DNA from 4 places in the Ruegeria sp. AF8 genome. Region 2 is predicted to be linked to each of the others. Evidence: riboswitches for the same ligand, from Rfam matches in the RefSeq annotation. Region 2 holds a riboswitch; each other region holds the start of a gene.
What was found. Region 2 has a riboswitch for cobalamin ahead of ACR0AO_RS22175 (ABC transporter substrate-binding protein). Riboswitches for the same ligand answer to the same signal wherever they lie in the genome.
Positions count from the first base shown of each region.

Region 1 (5,469 bases), on a different contig from region 2:
ATACCCCGCGTCGGTTTCGACAAAACCGCCGCTTTCCGCGCGGGCCGCCAGCCTGCTGCCAAAGCTCAGGGACATGCGTTCGGGGCTTTTCATGTCAGGCCGCGAATAGGCATGCGTTGCCGGTGCCGCGACCCAGTGGGTGGGCCGTTGCGGGTCGCCCAGCACCTCCGACCGGATCCAGCCGGGATAGGTGTCCTTTTCGGATGTGATCCGGCTCCACACTCCGGCCACCTCTTCGATCCTTACCGGATCGCCATAAAGCAACTGGCGATCGCGGGGGCCGTCGGGTTCGCGCAGCAGATCCGCCACCGGCACGTGAACGCTGTGCCCGTTCATGATTTCAGCAACTCGGGCAGCGCCTCGAGCAAGGCGCGCGGGCCTTGCCCAAACCCCCCCTTGCTGCGCCCGGGCGCCCTGGCCTTTTGCCAGCCATAGATATCGAAATGCATATAGGCGCTGTTGCTCACGAAGCGGCGCAGGAACAGCGCCGCCGTGATCGACCCGGCAAAACCGTCCGACGGCGCATTGTCAAGATCGGCGATGCCCGGCTCGATCATCTCTTCATAAGGTTCGTGAAACGGCATCCGCCAGACCGGGTCGGCCACCCTTGATGCCGCCTGCACCAGAACCTGCGCCGCCGCGTCGTCATCGGTATAGAACGGGGCCAGATCGGCCCCCACCGCCACGCGCGCCGCGCCGGTCAACGTCGCCATCGAGATCACCAGATCCGGCTTGTCCTCGTCCGCCAGGGCAAGCGCATCGGCCAGCACCAGCCGCCCTTCGGCGTCGGTGTTGTTGATCTCGACCGTCAGCCCCTTGCGCGAGGTCAGGATATCGCCGGGCCGAAACGCGTTTCCGGCCACCGAGTTTTCCACCGCCGGGATCAGAACCCGCAATCTTATCGGTAACTGCAGCGCCATGATCATCCGCGCCAGCCCCAGCACATTCGCGGCCCCGCCCATGTCTTTTTTCATCAGCGCCATGGCCGCGGCGGGTTTCAGATCCAGCCCGCCGGTATCGAAACAAACTCCCTTGCCGACCAGCGTCAGGCCCGGCCCGCTGTTGCCCCAGTTCATCTCGATCAGCCTTGGTGCTTGCCGGGCGGCGCGCCCGACGGCGTGGATCATCGGCAAATTCCGTGCCAGCAGGTCGTCACCTGTCACGGTCTCGCAGCTGGCGCCGAACTCGCCGGCCAGCGCCTCGACTGCCGTCTGCAGATGTTCCGGCCCCATATCCGATGCCGGTGTGTTGATCAGATCGCGGATCAGGGTTTCGGCATTCGCGATCGCCTCAATCCGGCGGGCGTCGATACCGTCGGGCGCGACCAGCAGGGCCCCGGCCGGAGATTGCGACTTATAACGGTCAAAGGCATATCCGGTCAGCAGCCATCCCAGCGCCTCGTTGGCCGCCTCCTCTTTCTTGAGGCCCGATACGATGCGATAGTCGCCCTTGGGCAGTTTTTCTGCGGCGGCGGCCAGCGGGAAACGCTTGCGCGCCCGCTTGGCCGCGTCGCCGTATCCGGCCAGCACGAACCGGACCGCGCCCTCGCCGCCCGGAACCAGAAGCGTCTGCCCCAACGCCCCGGTGAAGCCGTTGGATGCGACCCATCTGCGGATCTCGGTGTCCTGCGCCTCCAGCCAGGTGTCCAGCTCGGACTGTGCGATCACATGCAGGTGCAGGGCATCGTCGGAAGGCGGGGCAAAGGACAGGGTCATGAGCGGCTCGCATCGTTGAATCGTGGCCCAGACTACTCCGCGCCGATCCACCTGCAAGCCATTTCAGACGGAAAGGTTCCGTTGATCCCAAACCGCGGTCAATGACCGCTCTCCAACCCGGATGAGCCGGAACAGCGTGGCGCTGGCGGCGACCTGATCGTCCGCATCCACCGCTTCGGTGACATCGCCGGCGACCCGGACCAGCGCGGTCATGCCGACCTGTTCGGCAATTGCCACCAATGAACGCGCGGCCCTGCGCAGACCCGGCCAGTCACGCTGCCGCCACATCCGTTCACAACCCGACAGACGCAGGGCCAGCTCCTCGATGGCCCGGCACAGCACGTCCTCGGCACCCGAGTCGCCCAGTTGATCATAAAGATTGCCCAGAGGGTCTGGATCCAGACGCACGGACTCCCTCTGAACGAGTGTGATCACTTTTTCCACCACGTTCACCCCAATCATTTCGCACCCCCACGGCACGACGGCATCCTGAGGCCACAGTAGTTCGCAAATGGTTTCCGGGGAGGCAGATAATGTCTCGAATTTTGTTTCAATTCGGATTAGATCACCCTGCAGCACGGAAATCTTCGGGGATCAAAGGAATGGAATTCGCTAAACCTCTGCCAAATTACCTGACCAAGCGCTACCACGGCTGGAAGGCCACCACCTATGCCGAGAACGAGGCCTGGTACCGCACGCTGGCCAGCGAAGGCCAGCATCCGCGCGCCATGGTGATTTCCTGTTGCGACAGCCGGGTGCATGTCACTTCGATCTTCGGGGCCGATCAGGGCGAATTCTTCATCCACCGCAACATCGCCAACCTGGTGCCGCCCTATGCGCCGGATGGCGACCATCACGGTACCAGTGCGGCGATCGAATATGCGGTCACCGCGCTCAAGGTGGCGCACCTGATCGTGCTGGGGCATTCGCAATGCGGCGGCGTTCAGGGCTGCATCGACATGTGCAAGGGGCAGGCCCCACAGCTTGAGGCCAAGGAAAGCTTTGTCGGCCGCTGGATGGATATCCTGAAACCGAAATACGATCTGGTGGCGGATCTCAAGGACAGCACCGAACAGGCCCGGCAGTTCGAAAAGCAGGCGGTGGTGGCGTCGCTGGAAAATCTGATGACCTTCCCGTTCGTGGCCTCTGCCGTCCAGGAGAAAAGCCTTAGCATTCACGGCCTGTGGACCGATATCGGCGCGGGTGGGCTGCAGTGCTACGATCCTGCGGCAGGCAAGTTCGTACCTGTCTGAGATATCAGGGAACGAAGTTTTCCGGGCACCGTACACCGGTGCCCGAACATGCCTTTGCGGTCAGTCCAGCCGTTGTGACAAAAATGTCCCGTCCGCAATCGACGCCTGATCTGCGCACAGGCGTTCGGTCAGCCCCGCATCGGTGCCGGTCTGCCCCCATTGATCATGGTGTACATGGTTCGCGACGGCGAGGCGCGGACGCCAGCCGGCCTTTTCCAACTCAGGCCTGTCGTGAAATCCTCGAACAAGCCCGACGCAAAGATACGCGACAGGTATGACATCCGTGGGCAGGTTCAGGAGTTCTTTCAGCGCGTCATTGTCAAGAATTGAAACCCAGCCGACGCCCAGCCCCTCGGCCCGCGCCGCAAGCCAGAAGTTCTGCACGGCACAGACCGACGAGAACATGTCCATCATCGGAATATGGGTGCGGCCGATCACCACCGGCCCGGCACGGCTGCGGTCGCAAGTGATGCAGATGTTGAACGGCGCCTCAAGGATACCTTCGAGTTTCAGCTTTCGGTAAGTATCGCGCTGCTCGCCCGAGAACATCAGCGCCGCCTCGGCATGGGCCTCGGCAAAAAGGTCATGCACCTGCTTTCGGGTGCCGCGGTCGCGCAGGATCAGGAAATCCCAGGGCTGCATGTAACCCACAGACGGCGCATGATGCGCCGCCAACAGGACACGACTCAGCCGGTCCTCGGGTATTGGGTCAGGCAGGAAATCACCTCGGGTGTCGCGGCGGGTCAGGATAGTACGATAAACCGCTTCGCGGCTCGCCTTGTTAAAGGCATCGGGCGCCAGCAGCGCCGGTTCTGGAATGGTGGCCATCGGAGTCCCCTTGGATGGTCCCGCGCCGCCCGCCGTCCACGCGGACCGCGCCATCCCTCTCGGCCGGTCTTCTGACTCGGGATCATCCCGTGCGAACCCCTTCCCGGCCAAGGCCAGTGGTTCATGTCCGCACAGTCCCCCTTACAGCGTTGGGCACGTCGCGGGTTTGCACCGCGTTCCCGATTCTCCCGACAGGCGGGCACCGAAAGGTGGGCGGACACTAGACACCCATGCAGGGCAGTCAACGAAAAAGAGGCGCGTTTTCCCTGGCCTTGCGTACGCCGCTTGACAGGCTCCTCCAGTTTGGACGGTTCGATCCGCTTCAGTCGAGGCAAGAACTTGTGCGCCATTGTGGCGCGCGTTAGCATTTCTTCCTGTGATTGTTTAAGAGGGATTTGTTATGGCTCGTCATAGTTATGGCCATGCCGTTGAAGGCACGCGTGTTTCGGACGCGAACGTCGAAAGAACAAGGCAAAACAGAGGTCGGACCAAGCCGGGGATAACCGCAACCTATAGGATCGTTTCAGGTGCAATTTGTGTTGTCACAGGGTTCGCCATGCGGTTGGCGGCGAAAACAATAAACGATCCCAGCTTTACCCCGGAAACAGCATCGAATTTCCTGCCCGCGCTGCTGTTCGCGTTTCTGTATCACGTCGTCGTATTCGGCGGCATGTTCATAGCGATTATTTTCTACAAAAGGTACCCGAGGTTCGCCTGGATCATCTTTGCAAACTTCTTTGGCTATACGTGGGCCAGCATATCGATTCGAAGCGGTGGGTTTTTCGGGCTGTAAACAATAGCAAAGAAGGCGACACATTGTATCGCCTTCTGCAATTCCACATCCAACCGGTTTCAACCCTTTTTCAGTACTTCCCGGCCCAGAAGCTCGGCGATCTGCACCGCGTTCAGGGCCGCGCCCTTGCGCAGGTTGTCGCTGACGCACCACAGGTTCAGGCCGTTCTCGATGGTCGAATCCTGACGGATGCGGCTGATGAAGGTAGCGAAATCGCCGACGCATTCCACCGGCGTGACGTAGCCACCGGCCTCGCGCTTGTCGATCACCATGATGCCCGGCGCCTCGCGCAGGATGTCGCGGGCCTCGTCCTCGTCCAGAAACTCTTCGAACTCGATGTTCACGGCCTCGGAATGGCCGACGAACACCGGCACCCGCACACAGGTCGCGGTGACCTTGATCTTGGGGTCCACGATCTTCTTGGTCTCGGCCACCATCTTCCACTCTTCCTTGGTCGAACCGTCTTCCATGAAGACGTCGATATGCGGAATGACGTTGAAGGCGATCTGCTTCTGGAACTTCTTCGGCTCAACTTCGTTGATCGGGTTGTAGACGGCCTTGGTCTGATCCCACAGCTCGTCCATCCCCTCTTTGCCGGCACCGGAAACCGACTGATAGGTCGAAACCACGACGCGCTTGATCCTGGCGCGGTCATGCAGCGGCTTCAGCGCGACAACCATCTGCGCGGTCGAGCAGTTGGGGTTGGCGATGATGTTCTTGTTCTTGTAGTCGTGGATCGCCTGCGGGTTCACTTCCGGCACGATCAGCGGGATTTTGGGGTCATAGCGATAGAGCGACGAATTGTCGATCACCACACAGCCCGCCGCCGCCGCCTTGGGTGCGTAATCCTTGGTCGCGGCCGAGCCCACGGCGAACAGCG
Region 1 is NZ_JBQFYW010000004.1:263,216-268,684, forward strand. It holds gene ACR0AO_RS10160 (C40 family peptidase) at 1-336, opposite strand, end outside; gene ACR0AO_RS10165 (leucyl aminopeptidase family protein) at 333-1,715, opposite strand; gene ACR0AO_RS10170 (hypothetical protein) at 1,779-2,168, opposite strand; gene ACR0AO_RS10175 (carbonic anhydrase) at 2,318-2,968, shown strand; gene bluB (5,6-dimethylbenzimidazole synthase) at 3,029-3,796, opposite strand; cobalamin riboswitch at 3,841-4,018, opposite strand; gene ACR0AO_RS10185 (hypothetical protein) at 4,197-4,589, shown strand; gene ACR0AO_RS10190 (aspartate-semialdehyde dehydrogenase) at 4,649-5,469, opposite strand, start outside.
Region 1: linked by a shared signal. The riboswitch ahead of bluB (5,6-dimethylbenzimidazole synthase) and the one ahead of ACR0AO_RS22175 (ABC transporter substrate-binding protein) in region 2 are both predicted to bind cobalamin.

Region 2 (5,469 bases):
AGGCGCTGGCGCTGTATGCCGCCTGCGCGCAGGCCGGTCTGGTGTTCCTGCCGCTCAACACCGCCTATACGGTGGATGAACTGACCTATTTCATCGAAAACAGCGGTGCCTCGCTGATTGTTTGCGACGGCAGAAGCGAGCAGAAACTTGCCCCCGTCGGCGCGCAGCTTGGCGCCAGGGTCGAATCGCTTAACGCCGATGGCTCGGGCAGTCTGACGGATCAGGCGGCGGTGATGCCCGCCAGCTTTGAAACCGTCGACCGCGATGGCGATGATCTTGCGGCGTTTCTGTACACCTCGGGCACCACGGGCCGCTCCAAAGGGGCGATGCTGACTCAAAACAACCTGTTGTCGAATGCGCAGGCGCTGGTCTCCGAATGGGGTTTCACATCCGACGACGTTTTACTGCACGCGCTGCCGATCTTTCACACGCATGGTCTGTTTGTGGCCACCAATATCATGCTGGCTGCAGGCGGAAGCATGATCTGGCTTCCCAAATTCGATCTGGACGAAATCATAGGCCGAATGCCGGGTGCCACCACGATGATGGGCGTGCCGACCTTTTACACCCGACTATTGGACGATGACCGGTTTACCAAAGATCTGGTGGCGCACATGCGTCTGTTCGTGTCGGGCTCGGCCCCGCTGCTGGCGGAAACCCATATGCAGTTCGAGGACCGCACCGGCCATCGCATCCTCGAACGCTATGGCATGACCGAGACTAATATGAACACCTCGAACCCCTATGACGGCGAACGCCGCGCGGGTACGGTGGGCTTTCCTCTGCCCGGGGTCGAGTTGCAGATCTGCGACTCTGACGGCAATCCGCTGCCGCAGGGCGAGATCGGCGAGATCGAAGTGCGCGGCCCCAACGTGTTCAAAGGCTATTGGCAGATGCCGGAAAAAACCGCCGCCGAACTGCGCGAGAACGGGTTCTTCATCACCGGCGATCTGGGCCGTATCGACGAGGACGGCTATGTCCAGATCGTGGGCCGTAACAAGGATCTGATCATCTCGGGCGGCTACAACATCTATCCCAAGGAAATCGAACTGGTGCTGGACGACCAGCCCGGCGTTCTGGAAAGTGCGGTGGTTGGCGTACCACATCCCGATTTTGGCGAAACGGTGCTGGGGGTGATCGTCGCCGAACCGGGTCAGTCGCCGGACCTGGATGCGATGATGGATGCTGTGCGCGACAGTCTGGCCCGGTTCAAGCATCCCCGCAAGCTGATCCTGCTGGACGAACTGCCCCGCAACACCATGGGCAAGGTCCAGAAGAACATCCTGCGCGACCAATACAAGGACATGTTCGTGGCCGCGTAAATTTGCACTCCCCGAACCCGGGGGATACGCCTCGACCCGCAGGTTTTCCTTCAACGGCCTGAATGCGCGAAAAATGCGTCTGCAAGCCGTTGATCTTTTCCTGAACAGGAGTTTTCGGACAATGTGCCCGAATATCCTCGTTCAGATTTCGTTGGGTACCGGTGTCAGGTCGCTCTAAGTGCGTCGCAGCAGTTAGTATTTTGCGAGCAACTTTCATGGCTTCGTCTTCCGTGGTGAGTGACGCCCGCAAGGAAGTAGAAAATGCGCCAGTAGACGAAATATCTGGCGACCTCCTTGGAAACCCAGCCAGGAGCCGTGGTTACCGCGCTAACCCCGCGCTGGATTTCGGAAATGCCCCAATTGGCGAAGCCGGGGGCACTCGTTCCTGGCCGGTTCGATTGACTATTGTCTTTCACAAACCCATCTGCTCTTTGATGCCACCGATGAAGGTCGCGTCGTCAGCGGCCTTCCGATTGGTCAGCAGGAAATCGGCATCCTGCCCTGCGCGATAGCGCAGAGTATTGGTGCCATCGGTTACTGCCGTCCAGATCACTTCTGCCACGACTTCAGGAGGGGACGGCGGGAAGGCCTGATTTGCAAAAGAACCCATGACAGCGGATACCACACCCTGATACTCGTCAATCGCAGGCTCATTGGCAAAATCAAAACTGCGCCCGGAGAAGTCCGTTGCAATCATGCCCGGTTCCACGATCTTCACTTTTACTCCGATGGCCTCCAGTTCGTAATGCAGAGCCTCAGAGATGCCTTGAAAGTTGACTTTGCCCCAACTGCAAAAGGCCATGTCGCGAGCCGCGGAAAGCGACCATTCGGTGTTTCCGGGCGAATGGCGGTTTCGTTGCGCACACCCACCAAGCGATTTTCCCAGATCAGACCTTGGGAGGCCTCGAAATTGCCATCGCATATAGAGCCGGGAATGGGTTCGACGAGCACAATGTGCAAATTGCCACAAAACGCTTGAATGAGTGCATTCCCGTACAAAGCCGACTTTGCCATCTTTAAGTGCGGCTTATGCATGCCGCCTGTGGACAGCCCAGAGTTGGCAAGACCGAACGCTACTTACACTCTCCGGCAGGGTACGGGAAAAATCTTTGCACGTGATTTCGGATCTGGACCCTTTGCGCAAATGCCGAGCAGAAAAGCCTATACAAGGTTCGGGTTACGTACTCGTGAGGTTTGAACGGTGGCGGATTCATGCTCCAACGAACAAGATGAGCGCGAAGCCGGAATTTTTTCTTGCTGCAACGTATGTGTTGCGGTAGGCGCGTTTTACCGGTCCCGAAAGGGCTAAGAGGGAATCCGAGGTGTCAGTTGACACTCACCGGAACTGCCCCCGCAACTGTAGGCGGCGAGTGTTGTCCAACTACGTCACTGGGCCATCAAGGCCTGGGAAGACAGGACAGACATTGACCCGTCAGTCAGGAGACCTGCCGGCATGAAACCGAAACACACCGGGCGGGGTTGTCCGGGGAGGTTGCCGAAGAAATTTGCCGGGTGGGTTGTGTGCCGCCCCGCACTGACAGAAGGCCAAATGCCTCTGTTGCTTCGGTAAATGCCCTTTCACCCGTTCTCCGGTCATTGACACATGGAGATCGATTGTCATGTTTCTGCGCACTGGCCTGATTGGCCTTTCCTTTTCGTTAGTGGCAACCAGCGCCGTAGCCGAAGAGAACTTTCCCCTAACCATCGAAAACTGCGGTCACTCAGTGACGTTCGAAGCACCTGTGACGTCGTCGGTCACGGTTGGTCAGGCCGCGACGGAAGTGCTTTATGCTCTGGGGCTGGGCGAGCAGGTTCTGGGAACCTCGGTCTGGTTTAACGAGGTGCTTCCCGAATATGCCGAGATGAATGCCACGGTGGAGCGTCTGGCGGATAATGATCCCAGCTTTGAAAGCGTGGTTGCCAAGCGGCCTGGTCTGGTTACAGCGCAATATGAATGGCATGTCGGGCCGGAAGGCATCGTCGCCACGCGCGAGCAATTTCACGAGCTGGGTATTCCAACATATGTGATGCCCGCAGATTGCGTCGGCAAAGACAATACCGTCGGCGGTGATGGTACTCGATTGCAAATGTTCTCGACTGAAACGCTGTATCAGGGCATCGAGGAACTGGCGGCGGTGTTCGGAGTGTCCGAGCGTGGCGCGAAACTGGTGGCCGAGTACAGGGCCCGCGAGGCAGCGTCGGTCGCCAAGGCACAGGCGGCGGCGCTGGACGATGTGTCCGCCGTCTTCTGGTTTTCGTCTCCGGAAATGGAAAGCGATCCTTTTGTGGCCGGACAGAAGGGCGCACCCGGATACATGATGAACGCATTGGGCATTCGTAACGTTATCGAGACGGATGAGGAATGGCCGACAGTGGGCTGGGAAACCATCGCAAAGGCCAACCCGACCGTGATCGTGATTGCCAAGATGGATCGCCGCCGCTTTGCCGCGGATGACTACCAAAAAAAGCTGGAATTTCTGCGCACTGATCCAGTGGCCAGCCGGATGGATGCGGTCAAGAATGACCGGATCGTGATCATGGATGCCCAAGCCATGGATGCCACCATCCGCGCGATTCCGGCACTGGAGGATCTGGCCGAAGAACTGAGCGCCAGCGGTAACAACCTGTGAGCGAGATTGCCGCAATCGCCCGCCACGGCTTCAGTGCTGTGTGTCTTGCTGTGCCGGTGCTGATTGCGGCGGTTTTGGCGGGCGCGATGATTGGGGAAACCCCGCTCGCGCCCGACCTGGTGCTGTCTGTTCTGGCCAACAAGCTGGTCGGGACGAACCTTCCGGTCGATCCGATTGACCAGGGCATAATCTGGAGCTATCGGCTCCCTCGTGCTCTGGTCGCCGCGTCATGCGGTGCCGGTCTGGCCGTCGCCGGGGTCGTGCTGCAGGCTTTGCTGCGAAATGCGCTGGCCGATCCCTATATTCTGGGTATTTCCGCCGGAGCGTCGACCGGGGCGGTGGCGGTGACTATTGCAGGCCTTGGGGGCGGTGCTTTGTCACTGTCGTTTGGCGCGTTCAATGGCGCGCTTCTGGCGTTTGGCTTTGTCGCAATTCTGGCTCGGGCAGCGGGCGCAGGCGGCGGGCGGGCCGCGACGGCGCAGATCGTTTTGGCCGGAATTGCCGGATCTCAATTGTTCAATGCGCTGACGGCGTTCATCATTGCCAAGTCTGCCAATGCCGATCAGGCGCGCGGGATCATGTTCTGGCTGATGGGAAATCTCAGCGGGGTGCGCTGGCCGGATGTCTATCTGGCGATACCCGTGGCGCTGGCCGGATGGCTCATTTGCCGCTTTCATGCCAGGGCGCTGGACGCATTCACCTTTGGCTCGGATTCGGCGGCCTCGCTGGGCATCCCCGTCCGGCGGGTGCAGTCGGTTCTGATTTTCGCCACGGCACTGACGACCGCCGTCATGGTGTCGATCGTCGGTTCCATCGGTTTTGTCGGGCTGGTCATTCCGCATGCCGCGCGTTTTCTTGTGGGGCCTGGGCATCGCCGGCTGATCCCGGCCGCCGCTTTGGTCGGGGCCGTGTTCCTGATCGGCGCGGATATCGTGTCCCGCGTCATCATCCCCGGTCAGGTTCTGCCCATTGGCGTGGTCACCGCCCTGATCGGCGCACCCGCCTTTGCCGTCATTCTGGTGCGTGGCCAAAGGAGTGCCCGATGAGGGTCGAAGCGCGCAATCTTTCTTTTTCGGTGCGCGGCAAGACCTTGCTGTCCGAGGTTTCCTTTGCTGTGGAACCCGGCGAGACCCTGGCGCTGGTCGGTCCCAACGGATCGGGAAAATCGACATTGATGCGCCTGCTGGCGGGATTGGCGCGACCGGGTTCGGGGCAGGTTGTGCTGGCCGGCGACCCTCTGTCGGCGTTTGGACGCAGGCAGATCGCCCGGTGCGTCGCCATCGTCGAGCAGCAGGCCGAGACAACTGAGCGCGTGACCGCCCGGTCCGTGGTCGAACTGGGCCGCACACCCTGGCTGTCGGTGCTGCGCCCGTGGCGGGCAGAGGATACAAGGCAGGTCGATAAGGCTTTGCAGACCGTGGACATGGTGCAGATGGCGCACAGGGAGTGGGCAACCTTGTCGGGTGGGGAGCGTCAGCGGCTGCATATCGCCCGTGCTCTGGCCCAGCAACCGGGCC
Region 2 is NZ_JBQFYW010000023.1:22,426-27,894, forward strand. It holds gene ACR0AO_RS22165 (malonate--CoA ligase) at 1-1,322, shown strand, start outside; gene ACR0AO_RS22170 (Rossmann-fold NAD(P)-binding domain-containing protein) at 1,735-2,124, opposite strand; cobalamin riboswitch at 2,597-2,789, shown strand; gene ACR0AO_RS22175 (ABC transporter substrate-binding protein) at 2,942-3,952, shown strand; gene ACR0AO_RS22180 (FecCD family ABC transporter permease) at 3,958-4,998, shown strand; partial or broken gene ACR0AO_RS22185 (ABC transporter ATP-binding protein) at 4,995-5,469, shown strand, end outside.

Region 3 (5,469 bases), on a different contig from region 2:
GTGGAGTATTCGTCCAGTCTTGTGTCTTCGCGTCCGTCTGCGGGCAGTACGGCCAGGGCGATGCCTTTGGCCTGCGCCAGCGCCAGAACCTGCTGCAAACCGTAGGACCAATAGGGCACCCCGCCAATCAGGCGGATCAGGATGCCCTTGGCCCCTTCAAGCGTTTGTTCAACATAGGTGTCGACGGACAGAGGATGTTTCAGCGCGGCCAGATTGGCGAGACGCATTGTCGGCATGCGCCCCTCGGGGCCGCCCCCGCGATGCCAGCCCGCCGCGAAAGCGCCAAGGTCGCTGTCCGAAAAAGACAGCGCCACCAGATCCGCCGGGCTCTGGCCCAGATCGGTTGGGGTCTCGGTTTCCTCGAGCCCGTGGCTTTCGCGGAAGACGACGTGCATGGCTTACTCGGCGGCCTCGGCTACACCCACGAGGATATCGCGGATTGCGGCCGCTTTGATGTCGTCATGCTCGGCAATGACCACCAGACGCGAACGGCGCTCTTCGCCCGGTTTCCACGGACGGTCATACTGATGACGCACGCGGGCGCCGACAGCCTGCACCAGCAGGCGCATGGGTTTGCCCTGAACGGCAGCATAGCCTTTGACTCGGAGGATGTTTAGTTCATTGGCCAAACGTTCGATATTGGCGACCAATTGCGCCGGGTCGGTCTGTTCCGGAAGCTCGACGATGATGCTTTCAAAATCGTCATGTTCGTGATCATGGTGACCGTCGTGATGGCTTGGCCGCGCGTCCATGTCATCTTCGGCCGCGGCCTCAAGGCCCAGCACAACTCGGACGTCCACGACACCTTCGGCAACTTCGACGACGGGCAGTGGGCGCGGGACCTCGGCGGCGATGATTTCCTTGGCTTTGGCAACGCCTTCGGGACCCGCCAGATCGGGCTTGGTCAGCAGGATGATGTCGGCGCAGGAAATCTGATCCTCGAACACCTCGGACAGGGGCGTTTCGTGGTCGATTGAAGCGTCGGCCATACGCTGGGCATCCACCGCCTCGACGTTCGGAGCGAAACGACCGGCGGCCACCGCCTCGGCATCGGCCAGAGCGATCACGCCGTCCACGGTGATTTTTGAGCGGATATCGGGCCAATCGAAGGCCTTCAGCAGCGGCTTGGGCAGGGCGAGGCCGGAGGTTTCGATCAGAATGTGATCGGGGCGCGGCTCCAGCGCCATCAGCGCCTCTATGGTCGGAATGAAGTCATCAGCCACGGTGCAGCAGATGCAGCCATTGGCCAATTCCATGATGTTTTCCGCCGGGCAATCCGGGATAGCGCAGGATTTCAGGATATCGCCGTCGACACCGACATCGCCAAACTCGTTGACGACAACCGCCAGACGCTTGCCCTGCGGGTTCTGCATCAGGTGGCGCACCAGCGTGGTCTTGCCCGAGCCGAGAAAGCCGGTGATCACGGTGACGGGCAGTTTTTCGAGGTTGCTCATTTCTCAGGCTCCAATCGGGGGAATGCGCGAGGCGCAGTTTTTGCGGAAATGTTCCGGGCGCTCGCGCCATTTGACCAGACCGTCCTCGGTGGCCAGGTATTTGGTTGCGCCATCGACGATGATGCCGACATGATCGGTCTCGTTCAGGTTCTCATAGACAAAGGTCCAGCGTTCCGGCCCGCCACGCAACACGATCGAGCATCCCTGATCGCAATTCGACAGGCACTCGACCGGTTTCAGTTGTATTCCGTCGGGCAGAGCGGCATCGGTCAATGCCTTGTGCAACAAGGCGCCGGGGCGCTGGGCGTCATCCTCGACAGGCAGGCCGCGTCGGCAGGTGGTGCAGACCAGCAATTCGACTGGCGCAGGCTTGGTCACGTCTCATCCCCCCTTAAAGGTTTCTCGGGACGGGGCATCATCCGGGCCATGGCCCGACACCGGAACACCCCGTCCGGTCTTGTCTTCGGGCGTTGGCAGGTCTCCCGGCTTACGGATGTCAGGGATTGTCCCTGTCGGGTGTCCCGCCTTCCCGGCCTTTGGGCCAGTGGCTATGGGCACCCTCTCCGGTCACGGTCGCGGGGGCGGCTGCGTTTGACGGAAAACCGCTGACGCATTCCCTTTTCATCTGTCTGCACAGACACCAACAGCGCGGACATGCGGCAAGGGCAGGGGACTTGTCAAGCGCGCCGATGCCGATGTGAACGGGCAGAGGCGAAAAGCGACCCGCCCCGATCAGCCAGCGGCATCGGTGGTCGGTCTTTCGCGTGACCGGACCTTGAGCAGGCGGCGGGACAGGGGCCGCACATGTCCGGCACGGATCGGGCAATTCGGTTGCTCAAAGGGAATCGGTGGCCCCGCGCTCTGCCGCATCGGCCCTTACGTCCTGGCGTTTCGTAGGGATTGCCGGGCGGGAAACCGGAAGGCAGACGAATGGGCTCGGAACCTCAGGCGCTGACTGGGCCCCCGGTGCTGTTCACCGGGGGAGATTGTTGTTGGAGGATGCCCGGATCACCCGATCGGCGCATTGTCGCCATGCTTGATGGCAATCACGGCCGACCGTGGAGTGCCGCCATCCGGCCAGTTGCTGCCGGGATGCTGGATACCCACGAACATCGTGCGGCGGTCGCCGGACCAGGCAAGCCCGGTGACCTCGCAACCGTTCGGGCCGGTCATGAAGCGCGCGATCTCGCCCGTCACCGGATCACCCACCAGCATCTGGTTGTTGCCCATTCCGGCAAAGTCACCCTGATTGTCGTCATCGCCGTCCGTCTGAATCCAGACCATTCCGGTTGAATCGATGGCCATGCCGTCGGGCGAGTTGAACAGGTTGCCCGCGTTCACATTGGGCGATCCGGCATAGGCGTCGCTGTGTACCGTTGGATTGCCTGCCATCACATAGAGATCCCAACTGAACGTGTCGGCGGCGTGATCGTCTTGCGCGGGACGCCAGCGCACGATCTGACCATATTTGTTGGCGTCCCGCGGATTCGGGCCATTGGCCGATGTCTCGTCGCCACCGGCATTCGGCTTGACGCCCCGGTTCTTGTTGTTGGTCAGGCAGCAATAGGCCTCGATCGCCATCGGGTTCGTCGCCACCCATTCGGGACGGTCCATCGTGGTGCCGCCCACGGTCGAGGCCGCCATGCGGGTGAAAATGGCGATATCTGCAGCGCTCATGCCTGTGGTTTCCGGGGTCAGCGCCAGCCACTCGCCGGTCTCGTCGTCTTTGAATTTGGCAACATAGAGCGTGCCGTCGTCCAGCAGCCCATCAGTGGAGCCGCCGGGATAATAGGTGCCATTGGAAACAAAGCGATACAGGTACTCGCCCCGCTCATCATCGCCCATGTAGACGACGACGCGGCCATCGGGGGCCAAGACCACTTCGGCATTTTCATGCTTGAACCGGCCCAGACCTGTATGCTTGACCGGCGTGCTGTCCGGTCTGGTCGGGTCGATTTCGACGATCCAGCCCGCGCGGTGCGGCTCGTGCGGATTTTTCGATGTATCGAAGCGCGGATCGAACAATTCGTAGCCGTTCCAGCTTGCCGCCTTGATGCCATAGCGCCTGTAGCCGCTTTCGACTTCGGAACTGTAGTTGGCGGTTTCGTCGGATGATCCGAAATACCCGTTAAAATTCTCTTCGCAGGTCAGATATGTGCCCCAGGGCGTCTTGCCGGCACCGCAGTTGTTCATCGTGCCCAGCGCGGACGTTCCCGTCGGATCGGCCTTTGTCTTAAGCAGATCGTGGCCGGCGGCCGGGCCAACGATTTTCATCGGCGTGTTGTGATGAATACGGCGGTTGAACGGGCTGTCCCTGACCACGGTCCAGCCTTCGGGTCCCTCGGCGATTTCCATCACGGTCACGCCCTGAATATTCTGCAGTTTCAAAACGTCTTCGGCGCTGGCCGGTTTGCCCTCCTGCGCGGTCGGCAGGTTGATGTCTTCGTTCGGGTATTCGTGATTGATGGCAATCAGTTCGTGTCCCTGAAACGAGAAGGTTTCCATCCCGTCTGTGTTTTCGCCGAAGATCTTGTCCGAGTTCTCCAGCGGTCCGCCATCGGAGATGTCATAACCGTCAGCTTCCGCAAACAACGGATCGCCCCAACGCGCCAGGATTTTCCAGCTGTATCCCTCGGGCACATGAACGGTACCGTCGGTCTGCGCCGCGATCGGAGTGAAAGTAAAACGCGGAACCTGGGTCGCGGACGCCGCCGTGGAGTTCAGCAGACCGGCACCCATCGCCGCCGCGCCGGAACCGAAGGCAAGTACACCGCCCAGAAAACCCCTGCGCGACAGCGCACTTTCCACAACGCGGTCAAAGCCGTTTTCTTCCGGGCGCGGAAAATTCAGCTCATCCCAGTCGTCAGCGGAAAGTTTGTTGGAATCAAAGTTGTTCATGGTTGGCTCCCAAGTAGCGACTAAACTTCGTGAGCCGAGGATGTAGGAGCCTTGTGTGACAACTCTTTGAACAGATGTGACAGACAGGTGACATTCACTTGATCAAGTTTTCAGTTTCGCCGGAACAGCCGGCAATCGGACAAAAGGAAACCGCCCCGTATACGGGGCGGCATTTCAGTCATTTCATGTCAGATGACTGGAAAGTGGCAGTCTGGAAGGTTTCTATGCCGCCTTGGCCTGGCTGCGGCAATAGCATGAGGCATGCACCGGTACCGTCGCCCGCGCGGCGGCCTGATCAAGTTGCAGCCGGATGTGCTTCGCCTCGGTCATCTCGCCGCGCCGCACAAGACATTCGTGCAGGCCATGCAGGCTCCAGATATTGCGCGGATGCTGGCAGGCGCGTGCAAGCGTGTCGTCCAGCCCCAGATCGGCGCGATAGACGGCCTCGGCCTCTTCAAACTGCCCGTCCTCCATCAACAGCGCACCCAGCGCATGGCGTGTCGGCTGCATCCAGCCCCAGGGTTCATCATAGACCAGATTGTCGTCCAGTTCGACCGAGCGACGCAGATGCGATAGCCCGCCTTCGCGATCGCCGGCCTTGAAGGCGATCTCGCCGTCCATCATCGCCTCTCCGATCATCAGCACATCCGCGGCGGTATTGTTGAACACCAAGCGCCCCTCGGGAACCGCCTTGCGCGCCGCGACCGCGCGTTCGCGCTCGGCCAGAGCCTCGTCCGGGCGTCCCAGATTGGCCAATGCGATGGCGCGCGCCTGATACATGGCGGCGGTGGTATAGCTGTAGAGCTCACGATCCTGGGGGAAAGGTTCGTCCAGAATCTCCTGCCACTGCCCGAACCGCACCATCACGTGGATTTTCTTGCCATAGAAGGATTCGAATAGGTCGGGGAAAAAGCGCACAACGTTGTCGTGCAGCATTCGCATCAGTTCTTCGGACGCGGCCAGCGCCTTTTCCGGCTGTCCGAGAAACATCGCGCCATAGGCTTCGAAATGGACATTGTGGACGCGATACACGGTATAGAAGTTCTCGCCCCCGGCCATCGCTTCGTATTTCTTGTCGACGGCGGCGGCACGGTGATTGCGCCAGACTACATTCTGA
Region 3 is NZ_JBQFYW010000014.1:36,052-41,520, reverse strand. It holds gene cobN (cobaltochelatase subunit CobN) at 1-395, opposite strand, end outside; gene cobW (cobalamin biosynthesis protein CobW) at 399-1,454, opposite strand; gene ACR0AO_RS18600 (DUF1636 family protein) at 1,458-1,832, opposite strand; cobalamin riboswitch at 1,910-2,115, opposite strand; gene ACR0AO_RS18595 (PhoX family protein) at 2,463-4,352, opposite strand; gene ACR0AO_RS18590 (hypothetical protein) at 4,575-5,469, opposite strand, start outside.
Region 3: linked by a shared signal. The riboswitch ahead of ACR0AO_RS18600 (DUF1636 family protein) and the one ahead of ACR0AO_RS22175 (ABC transporter substrate-binding protein) in region 2 are both predicted to bind cobalamin.

Region 4 (5,469 bases), on a different contig from region 2:
TCAACCTTGGCTATCGCAAGGCGGAACTGCTGACCCCGATGCCCGGTTTTACTGCGGGCGCGGCGCTGCGAGGGCACGAGTTCCACTATTCCTCGATTGTCGAACAACCCGACGCCCCGCTGGCGCGAGTGTTTGACGCCGAGGGCGCGGAGGGGCCGCAAACCGGTTCGGTGCGCGGCAACGTCACCGGCACCTTCTTTCATCTGATCGCGGAGGCCTCGGCATGAGCGGATTTGTCTCTTTCATCGGTTCCGGCCCCGGCGATCCGGAGCTTTTGACGCTCAAGGCAGTGGATCGTCTGGGCAAGGCCGACGCGGTGCTTTTTGATGATCTGAGCAGCGGCCCGATCTTGACCCATGCACGCGAAGACGCCGATCTGGTCGGTGTGGGCAAACGCGCGGGCCGCCCATCGCCCAAACAGGATCATGTCAGCCGCTTGCTGGTGGATTATGCCCGGACCGGACAGCGCGTGGTGCGGCTGAAATCGGGCGATGGTGGCCTGTTCGGACGGCTCGAGGAAGAACTGCTCGCCCTGCGCGACGCCGGGATCGAGTACGAGATCATCCCCGGCATCCCCTCGGCGGTTGCCGCGGCGGCGGCAGCGGGCATTCCGCTGACCCGGCGGCTGACCGCGCGGCGGGTGCAGTTCGTCACCGGACACGATGTCAGCGGCAAGCTGCCCCAGGATTTGAACCTGCCCGCGCTGGCCGATCCCGGCGCCACCAGCGTCGTTTTCATGGGCAAGCGCACCTTTCCGCTGCTGGTCGAGGCGCTGAACGCTCATGGCCTGCCATTGGACACCCCGGCGCTGATGGCGGAATCGGTCTCGACTCCCGAACAAACCCTGCACCGCTCGACGATAGGCGGGCTGGCCAACAAACTGTCGGCAGAAATCGGCACCGCCCCGGCCCTGATTCTGTATGGCCCATTGGCGGAGTTCGGGGATGTATGAACTGAACCTGATCGGCATCGGTACTGGCAACCCCTATCATGTCACCTTTCAAGGCGCACAGGCGATCCGGGCGGCGGATCTGATCCTCATTCCCCGCAAGGGCGAGAACAAGGCCGACCTCGCCGGACTGCGCGAAAAGATCATCACACAGATCACCAATACGCAGCCACGAATTGCCTATTTCGACATCCCCAAACGGCGCACCGATGAGGGATATCTGCGCGGCGTGGACGAATGGCACGACGCCATTGCCCTGCGCTGGCACGAGGCGATTGCCGCCCACCCCGATGCCCGCCATGTGGCGCTGCTGATCTGGGGCGATCCGTCACTGTATGACAGCTCGCTGCGAATCGCCTCACGGCTGAAACCGCAACCGGCCACGCGGGTGATTCCCGGCATCACCGCACTGCAGGCGCTGACGGCGGCGCATGCCATTCCGGTCAACGATATCGGCGCGCCCTACATTGTCACCACCGGCCGCCGCATCCGTGAAGAAGGCTGGCCGGACGGCGCCGGTAAGGTCGCGGTCATGCTGGATGGCGAATGCTCGTTCCAATGCCTCGAGATGAAGAATTTCGATATCTGGTGGGGCGCTTATGTCGGCATGAAGGAAGAGCTTCTGATCAGCGGCCCGCTGGCCGAAGTCGCGGACGAGATTCTGGAAACCCGCGCAACCGCGCGGGCCGATCACGGCTGGATCATGGACATCTATTTGCTGCGGAAGCGCGAAAATGAAAAAAATGGTCGCAATTGAGAATTGCGCCATCCGTTGCATAACGGCTAAATGAAAGAGTCTGGTCCTGCCGGAGCGTTCCGGTGCCAAGAGGGAATTTGGTGCGGCCACAGCTGTGGTCAAAGCCAAAGCCGCCCCCGCGACTGTAAGCGGTGAGCCTCTGTTCAACCAGCCACTCCCGGATTTGTCCGGGGGGAAGGCGAACAGAGGCGCTGACCCGCAAGCCAGGAGACCTGCCAGGCATGAAACGAAACACCGGCCGTCGGGTGCGGCGGCTCAGGAGGACTAAAATGACGACCAAAACGCTCAAGGCATCTGCTTCCGGTTCGGCCTTCCTTCCGGCTCTGTTTGCTGTTGTTCTGGGTCTGGGGATTATCACCCTGACCGGCCATGTACAGGCATCCGCCCTGCACGACGCCGCTCATGACGTGCGCCACGCAACTGGCTTTCCCTGCCACTGACCCATGTTCAGTCGCATTCTGACCAGCGCGTTGTTCGCTGGTGCTGCAGCAGGGCTGATTGCCGCCCTGCTGCAGCTTGTTTTTGTGCAGCCCGTCCTGCTTCATGCCGAACTCTACGAGTCCGGTGAACTGGTGCATTTCGGTGCCGACGCCGTTTCGGCACAACCGGAATTGCCCGGTTTCGATCTGATGCGCGATGGGCTGAGCATCATCTTCGCCATGCTGACCTATACGGGCTACGCCCTGGTCGTTGTGGCTCTGATGTCGGTTGCCGAACGCATGGGACACGAGGTCAACGCCCGAACCGGCATTTTGTGGGGGCTGGCGGGTTTCATCACCTTCCACTTTGCGCCGGGGCTGACCCTGGCTCCCGAAGTTCCGGGTGTGGCTTATACGGATATCACTGCCCGCCAAATTTGGTGGACGGGTACCGTTGCCGCCACCGGAGTCGCAATGTGGCTGATTGCGTTTGGCGGAAATGTCGTCAGCTACCTGATCGCCGCTGCGTTGCTGCTGGCGCCGCACCTGATTGGCGTAGCCGAGCCCGACAGTTTCACCGGCCCGGTCCCAACCGAACTGGGCGCCCTGTTTGCAGCCCGCGCATTTGGCGTCGGCATGGCGGCCTGGGTGCTTGTGGGGACATTCGCGGGATACTTCTGGCAAGCCGAAGGCAAACGCGCCGAAGCCAACGCGTAAGCGATTAATGAAACATCCCACCGGGCCATCGTGCCTGGCGGGAACATTCATGACAAAAGGAAACACATGTTCCGTTCTCTTGCTCTCTTCGGTATAGGTCTGATCTTTGGTGGCGGCGCCGGTTTCGTCACGGCGGCGGCTTATGGAGTCACGTTCGATGGTCACGACCATGGCGACCCCGCTCAACACGGCAGCGCCCAATCCCATGATCATGGCGCGGCCATCAACCTGCCTGCCGGTGCAGATGCCCCGGGCCTCGATGTGAAACTGATCAAAGATCCGATGGCCGGCTGGAACCTGCATGTCATGCCGAAAAACTTCCGCTTTTCGCCGGAAAACGCCTCGCTTGAGGATATTCCCGGCGAAGGCCATGCGCATGTCTATGTCAACGGCGTGAAGCTGGCCCGCCTCTATGGCGAGTGGATGCACATTGGCGAACTGCCCAAGGGCGAGGTCGAGGTCAAAGTGTCGCTCAACACCAACAGTCACAGCCAACTGACCGTGGAGGATGAGCCTGTAACCGCCTCGGTGACGGTTCAGGTCGACTGAAGCGCGGGCATCCGGGTCCGCAAACACAAGCGAAGTCGCCCGCAGGGCCGGGCGTCTTCGATCCAGCCCAGGGAACTGTCCAGATAGGTCCGGCAGGTTCCGGCAATATCGGCGGCATCCTGTGCGAGATCGAGACCGGAAAAGACATATGACGCCAACCCCTGCCCCTGCAAACCCACTGCGACCGGTTGCTCGCAGGCACTGAAACAGGCGTGCTCCGTCAGTTCGACCCGATCCGCAATCCCCGCCTTGTCCAGTGCAGCACTCACGGCTTGCCGCTCGGTCTCGCGGTCGCGTGTGCCCAGACAACTGGAACAGATCAGCAAACGGATGCGTTGTGCGGTCATGAGCGGGCCTTTTCCTGCGTCGGGCCGTTATTGCGGGTTTCGCCGTGTCGACGCAAGCACTGTATGGTTGACCGGACACGGGATTGTGACACCGGATATTTGCAAAATCTGCCATCACATGCCTGACAACGAACCGGAGCCGGAACGATGAAACGTCTGTGGACCGCCCTTAGCCTTGCCGCCTTGCCCGCATGGGCCGGTGATCTCGAACCCCGCGAAGGATGGCAGGTGCATCCGACGAACAAGACCTATGACGAGCTGGTCCAGGACACGGCGGTGGCAATCAAGGACAACGGACTGATCGTTGTGACGCAGGCCGGGCCGACCAAGGCGGCGGCGGCGCGCGGCATCACCATTCCGGGCAATCGCGTTATGGGCGCTTTCAACAACGACTATGCGGTCCGCGTTCTGGAAACTTCGACCGCGGCCATGATCGAAGCACCGATCCGTTTCTATGTGACCGAAAACGAGGACGGCAGTGCGACGCTGTCCTATAAGACACCCAGCCACGTCTTTGCGCCCTATCTGGATGAGGGCGGCGATGCGCTGACGGTCATCGCACAGGAACTGGACGAAAAGTTTCAATCCGTCGCGGAATCGGCGTCAAAATAGTCACACCGGCGTGAAGTCGCTTGCACCTTCCTGCGCACTCCGCAATCTGCCAGTCGTGAATGAACGGAGCGTTCGAGATGCAGGAAACCATGCCCCGCGCGGCGGATCTTTTGGCGAAACGGCTGTATGAGGCGGGCTGTCGTCACGCTTTCGGCATGCCGGGCGGCGAGGTTCTGACTCTGGTCGACGCCCTGGAACAGGCTGGTATCCGGTTCCATCTGGCCAAGCACGAAAATGCCGCCGGTTTCATGGCCGAAGGGGTTCATCACCGTGACGGCGCGCCTGCAATTCTGGTGGCCACGCTCGGCCCCGGCGCCATGAACGGCATCAACGTGGTCGCCAATGCGTTTCAGGATCGGGTTTCGATGATCGTGCTGACCGGCTGCGTCGACGCGGATGAGGCGCTGACCTATACCCATCAGGTGATGGACCACGGCCAAGTCTATCGCTCGATCACCAAGGGAACTTTCATGCTGACCCCGGACGGGGCCGATATCGTCGCCGACAAGGCGGTGTCGCTTGCAACGCAGGCCCGCCCCGGGCCGGTGCATATCGACGTGCCGATTTCGGTGGCCGACGCCCGCGTTACGGTCCCCAAATTGCGGCGGCGGGCCCCGGCCGCGCCGGTCCTGCCCCGGGGAACCTGCCTGGAAAAGGCCCGCCGTTGGGTGGCCGAAGCCGAACGCCCGATTGCGATCATCGGGCTGGACACACTTTATGACGGATCGCGTCCGGTGTTGCGGGCGTTTCTGGAACATTTTCAAATACCGTTCCTCACCACCTACAAAGCCAAGGGCATCCTTCCCGAAGATCACCCGCTGTGCCTGGGTGGCGCAGGCTTGTCGCCGCTGGCTGACAAACACCTGCTGCCGCTGGTCGAACGATCCGACCTGATCCTCTGCCTCGGCTACGACCCCATCGAAATGCGGCCCGGCTGGCGCGAGGTGTGGGATCCGGATGAGCAACGTGTCATCGACATCTCTGCAGTTCTGAACGATCACTATATGCATCAGGCCAGTCTCAGCTTTGTGGCGGATACCGCCGCAACGCTTGAGGAGATGGCCAAGGGCGTCCCGGCACACGACACATGGCCCAGCGGCGAGCCGGACCAGACCCGCA
Region 4 is NZ_JBQFYW010000014.1:51,817-57,285, forward strand. It holds gene ACR0AO_RS18655 (cobyrinic acid a,c-diamide synthase CobB) at 1-227, shown strand, start outside; gene cobA (uroporphyrinogen-III C-methyltransferase) at 224-952, shown strand; gene cobF (precorrin-6A synthase (deacetylating)) at 945-1,706, shown strand; cobalamin riboswitch at 1,731-1,940, shown strand; gene ACR0AO_RS18670 (CbtB domain-containing protein) at 1,976-2,146, shown strand; gene ACR0AO_RS18675 (CbtA family protein) at 2,150-2,842, shown strand; gene ACR0AO_RS18680 (hypothetical protein) at 2,909-3,391, shown strand; gene ACR0AO_RS18685 (DUF1636 family protein) at 3,379-3,738, opposite strand; gene ACR0AO_RS18690 (DUF302 domain-containing protein) at 3,886-4,350, shown strand; gene ACR0AO_RS18695 (thiamine pyrophosphate-binding protein) at 4,428-5,469, shown strand, end outside.
Region 4: linked by a shared signal. The riboswitch ahead of ACR0AO_RS18670 (CbtB domain-containing protein) and the one ahead of ACR0AO_RS22175 (ABC transporter substrate-binding protein) in region 2 are both predicted to bind cobalamin.